2 linked regions of the Trichocoleus sp. FACHB-46 genome follow. The protein of the gene in region 1 interacts with the protein of each later gene in a pairwise test. Links are inferred from orthologs where the notes say so. Each region holds a gene or a part of one and is shown on either strand. Other genes may lie near its edges.

Evidence for each region. Proteins that work in one complex are often made in the same cells at the same time.
Region 2: the proteins of bioB (region 1) and H6F72_RS15945 interact in binary tests that used the Escherichia coli proteins (3 or more experiments, as listed by UniProt). The link is inferred for Trichocoleus sp. FACHB-46 from one-to-one orthologs.

The regions. Positions count from the first base shown.
Region 1 is NZ_JACJOD010000041.1:167,731-170,672, reverse strand. It holds bioB (biotin synthase BioB), read left to right. Parts: upstream 1-956; coding sequence 957-1,928; downstream 1,929-2,942. Other genes in the region: H6F72_RS24230 (hypothetical protein), read right to left, coding at 2,378-2,908; H6F72_RS24235 (DUF421 domain-containing protein), read right to left, coding at 1,931-2,374; H6F72_RS24245 (hypothetical protein), read right to left, coding at 1-439. UniProt on the Escherichia coli protein: Catalyzes the conversion of dethiobiotin (DTB) to biotin by the insertion of a sulfur atom into dethiobiotin via a radical-based mechanism.
Region 2 is NZ_JACJOD010000028.1:99,155-101,943, reverse strand. It holds H6F72_RS15945 (class II glutamine amidotransferase), read right to left. Parts: upstream 1,918-2,789; coding sequence 1,084-1,917; downstream 1-1,083. Other genes in the region: H6F72_RS15940 (Uma2 family endonuclease), read right to left, coding at 1,983-2,648; H6F72_RS15950 (diacylglycerol/polyprenol kinase family protein), read right to left, coding at 1-466.

The sequences.
Region 1 (2,942 bases):
CCTGATCTAAAACTAAACAAGGCGTTAGGCTATCTGTATCCGACAAGCTGGTATGGCTATCGGTCGGCCATGCTGTTAGCTGCCAGTCAAAGGCGGGATGGTAAGTTAGAGAGCTAGTTGTCTCTACTCGTAAGTTCTGTTCAGCCGCCAGACGCATCCCTAACTCTTGCTGATTAGGAAAGGTCCCGCTGACGCAGCGCGGTTGCCAGGCGTTATATTTCTGGACTAACAACCATTGTTTCTCAAGTTCATAGCAAGTAGGCTGTGCCGTTTTCTGCGATCGCACGAGCAGCGCTGAACCTGTAGAACTGCTAGCAGCTAGATTTGCTGGCAAGCGAGGGTTGGAGCTAGGCTCTGGGCAATCAACTAAGCTCCAGCCTGGACCTGATTTGATTGATGCTACTGTTGCGCTTAAAACTGTCAAAACCTTAGTTTTCACGGCGACCTGCTAAATCAAGTTATCGAAAACCTGAAAGTTAACTCATGCCTCTGGTTAAACCCCACACTGCTCTACCTGATTAGAATTTCTAGCTAAGTTCCAATCCTTAATCTCAATTTATTGGGTTTGTTCACGGTAAAAAGTATCCTGTCAACCTGAATTGAGGGTTGAGCTGTGGTTTTTAAGCGCCGCTCGCCAACAGCAAGTAAATTAAGGTCAATGTAAGCTTGTCATTGCTTCCATCAGTCGCTAGTGAGCAGGTACATCTCAGTATATTTTCTGTGATTACACAAAAATAATGTGATTGTATTTTAGCTGATTACCTGTTTTCTGCGTAATATCATGTAGATTGGGGTAGATATTTTTAACTAAAGTTAACTTTGGGTGGCTGCTCCTACCGTGAACTGATTTAACCTGCTCCAACACTCAGTAGCTCAAATTGGATCGAGACTGATAATCTCTACTAGGGGTGTGAATTACTTCAACTCTCTGAAACTATCTCGCTACGACGTGTGCCATGTCTGCAACTCTTGATCGGATTACCCAGATTTACCAACAGCCGTTACCAGATCTCCTCTTTGAGGCCCAACGGGTTCACCGAGAGCATCACGATCCGCATGCAGTTCAGCTATGCACGCTCAGCAATATCAAAACTGGTTTGTGCCCAGAAGATTGTGCTTACTGCTCCCAGAGCGTTCACAATCAAACCGATCTCAAACCTCAAGCCCTCATGAATGTTGAAGAGGTACTAGCTGAAGCTCGCGTGGCTAAGGCAAATGGTGCTACTCGCTTTTGCATGGGTGCTGCTTGGCGAGAAGTGAAAGATGGCCCCTTGTTCGATCGCGTGTTAGAGATGGTCCGCCAAGTTGCCGACCTGGATATAGAAGTTTGTTGCACCTTAGGCATGCTGAAGCCACACCAAGCGCAACAACTTAAGGCAGCAGGTTTGACTGCGTACAATCACAATTTGGATACTTCCCCTTCCTATTATTCGCAAGTAATTACCACCCGTACTTATCAGGACCGATTAGAGACGATTCGGGCGGTAAGTGAAGCGGGGATTTCTGTGTGCTGCGGTGGCATATTGGGTATGGGCGAATCTGTGAGCGATCGCCTGGAATTGTTAGAGGCGCTTTGTGGCCTAGAACCCACTCCAGAATCTATCCCGATTAACTGTTTAGTTCCGGTGTCTGGGACTCCGCTTGAAGACACCACACCTGTAGATTCAATCGAGTTAGTTAGAACGATCGCCACGACTCGGATTCTGTTTCCTCAAGCAATGGTGCGTCTCTCAGCAGGACGCTTACAAATGAGCGATGAGTTGCAAGCACTTTGCTTCTTTGCAGGTGCCAACTCCATCTTTACAGGACCAGTTTTGTTGACGACTCCCAACCCAGACCATAACCATGATGAGCAGATGTTGCAGCGTCTAGGCATGACCCCCAAACCCCTCTCTGTCTCCAGTTCGGTAGCATCTCCAAGTTCATAAAATTAGGGTTTAGGAATAATTGAAATTCCCCCACTCCGTTCTAAAACGGCATATTTAATTTGATCCATGCGCTCTAATCCATGCAATTCTCGCGCGGCTGCTAGGATGTCATCGGCATCTACTCGTGCCTGCTTCATCCGGTCCTGTAATAGCTTTCCTTCCGCAACGATGATGACAGGAACCCCATCAATCCATTTCTCAACTTGAGGCGATCGCTGTTTCCAGAGGGACATAACGGTATCCAGACCAACCAAAGTTAAGATTACTAAGAAGGCGTTGGTGAGAGAGAAATCTTCGCCCAAGAGTGCTTGCTGCGTGGCCTCTCCTACAATTAATACCAGCACAAAATCAAAAGTTGTAATCTGGGCCAGAGAACGCTTCCCACTGAGGCGAAAGAGCAGCATCAAAATAACGTAGAGCACAACAGCCCGTAGCACCGAGTTCATTATTTAGGGATATATTAATTGATTAAATCTAAGGGTTGGTCCTGTAACGACTCCAACCTGACCAGTTTGCAGACCTACTTGATCTGGCTGTAAGTAAAATGTCACGGCTGTAGGGCGATCGAGAGCAGTCGTGCGAAAAACATAAGTCAGGCGATCGGGGCTTGCTTCCACCCACTCTGGCTGCGGAGTCACCTGTTGCACTTCGGTTGACTCCAAGTAAGAGCGGCTCAACCAGACCTTCACCTTACCGTTCTGTTCACTGCCTGCTCCCAAGATGATTTTCAGCTTGGCTGGGGCGTGGAAGCGTCCGAAACGGTCGTACTCCAACTGTAGCGAATCGCTTGGACTACTAACATTACCTCGACTAAGGGGACCTGAGCCGAATAAGCCCGCTAGTGCTCCTACCGCAATTAGCCCCCACCCAATCCAGCTAAGACGTTGTATCGCCCAAGCGCGGCGCTGAAACTCCAAGTCTTGGACAATCTCCAAGTCACCAACTCGCTGAATATCGTTCATGCGAGGTTGCCTACTCAAGATCGCCTACTAGGTCTTCCTTAATAACAGAATA
Region 2 (2,789 bases), on another replicon or contig:
GCCCCACAATATCTGCTAAGCCATCACCGCCACACATCAGCATTAAAGCCAAAATGCCGACAGGGGAATTGCGCCAGAACAACACTGTGCAGAAAATAAAGGCAATGCCGTAATACAGTGGTCCCCGCAAAATTTCGGCGGGCTTGCCCTCACGGGTCATGGCTTGAACAGTCGCTGGATCGGCAATGAGCTGGGTGCCGATCGCTAAAAACTGAAGGGTGATTGCGAGAGGTACCAGGGCTGCAAAATACCGCGCGATCGCCTGCTCGCTGTAGAGATGCCAGCAGAGGACAAACAACGGCCCTGTCCCAATATGAATAATTTTGCGGCTGAGTTTTTGTTCTAGCCAGCCTCGTTGCGCCAGCGTATTTACTAGCTTGAGCCAACTGAGGGCGATCGCAAAGGTGATTGCCGTAGCTGCAATATCTCGAACTAGGAAATTAGCTAATAAAGCACTTAATTCCATTCTTTAAATCAACAAACAACAACAGCACCCAGAATCGTTCCTTACAATAATCTCCTCCAATACGATGAGCTTGCCTAGAGTTGTGCTGAAAAAGATTTAAACTAAATCTTTCTGACAAAGGTATCAGCAACAAGGCTCTCTTTTAATCCAGAAGGGAGATATGAGAAACAGAATTGGATGCTGTTGTAATTTCGGTCGATAAATTCACAAAGGAACTTACTTGTAATCTGCATCGATCGGAAACTGGACTACTTACGACCCAGAACGATTCTTGTGATTGACTTCCCCAAATAGGTTGAGGTTACTTGGAGTTGGGCTGATGTAAGACTTCATTGAAGCGTAAATTTCAGTGAAGCTATCAGCAACAGAGCTCCCGATTAAAGTGGAGAGGAAATACCAAGAACCAGTTTAAATGCAGCGGTAATTTGGTCCAGTAAACAGGATGAGGAATTAATTTTTAACCTCCTCTTGACGTGCAACGTAACGATTTACTCGTCTCAGAAGCTAATTAGCTTCTATTAACAGAATACTCGGATTTTATCGGTTTCATGACATTGAAACCAAAGTTTACGATCGCGCAATTACACACTCTTAAAACTGGACTAACCTGGGCTGGGTCAAGTTGGACGATCGCCAGTTGAGTTTATAGCTGTCTCTGGTTTCAGCGGTAAGCCATCCCGAAAGACAAGTAGCTCTCCGGGTTGAAAAGATGTCCAAACTTCGTTATCGGTGAGCGGCACAGTGGCAATAATGGCAACGCGATCGCGGGGGGTAGTCAACTCCTGAAAATCCACGGTGAGGTCAGCATCAATTAGATGGGCTGCCGCAAAAGGAGCCTGACGCACAATGTAGCAAAGCTTGGTAGAACAGTGAGCAAAGAAGTGTTCACCGTCGGAGAGCAAGTAGTTGAAGCTGCCTTGCTGGGCGATCGTGCGAGTGACTTCGTCCAAGACTGGATAAAGTTGCTCTAGGGGCGGTTTGTCTTCTGGGAAGGCTTGCCGCAAAGTATTCATAATCAGGCAAAAAGCTCGTTCGCTGTCGGTCTGTCCTACCGGACGGTAAAAGCCATTGCTTTCTGGGTAAAAGTCGGGCAAGTCGCCATTGTGAGCAAAGATCCAATAGCGCCCCCACAGTTCCCGCCGGAAAGGATGACAGTTTTCTAGTGCCACTCCGCCAAACGTTGCTTTACGGATATGGGCAATCACATGGGTAGATTTGATCGGATATTGCCGCACTAGCTCAGCTATGGGGGAGGTGGAGGAGGGTTTTTCATCTAGAAATAAACGGCATCCTAACCCCTCAAAGAAGGCGATTCCCCAGCCATCTTGGTGTTCATCTGTTTTGCCACCCCGTGCCGAGAAGCCTTCAAATGAAAAGCAGATGTCGGTGGGTACGTTGCAGTTCATTCCCAACAGTTGGCACATGGAGGCAATGTCTCGATAGTCCTTCAAACCCTATGCCCATTGATTGTACGTGCGATCGCCCCCATTATTGATTGTACGTGCGATCGCCCCCATTACTGAAACTGAGCCAGTAACCAAGCCCCTACTTGAGACTGGTCCATTTGCCGACTGCGTTGCAATGCCTCTTCTAAAACGGATATGGCTAAACTTGGTAAAACTTGTGATTCGCGAATCCGCCGACTTCCTTGCTCAGCCATGCCATCTTGCGGATTGGCGGGCAGCATGGCAAAGGCGAGAATCTGCCCCTGCTGGACATCTACAATCCAGTATTCTTTTACGGCTAAGTCTTCGTAGAGTAAGCGCTTGGCTCCTTGATCGGCGAGTAAGGTGGTGCTGGAGATTTCGATGACTAAATCGGGGGCGGGATAGCGGTCTAGATCAATGATGTTGGTGCCCCAAGGAATTGCTTGAGCTTGTGGCCCAATGTAGTAAGAAATATCAGGCTGGCATTCTTGGTGGTTGGCTTTGCGATAGGTGCAGTTGTTGAGGCTCTTGAGGGCAATGTTTTTGGCAATCCCAAAGAGATTGACTGCTAGGGCGATCGCGGAATCAGCAGCAGCGTGATCGTGACCGACTGGCAGCATTTCTATCCTCATGTGGCCGTTGTAGTAGTAACCTCTGGCTGTTTCGTAAGCAGGATTTGCGATCGCCTGCAAATAATCCTCCCAAGAGGCAGCAACCCAGGTATCTGTCGGCAATTTGGTCTGTAGGTAACTCATCAATTTTCCCTACGTCTCGCGATCGGCACTTATTTTCTATATTCGCTTAATTGAAGGAAGGGCGATCGCTTCTTCATAAATTTAGCCATTCTCTTCTTAAGAACTTTATCCAGAACTACCAGTTTTTTGACCTGATGTGGG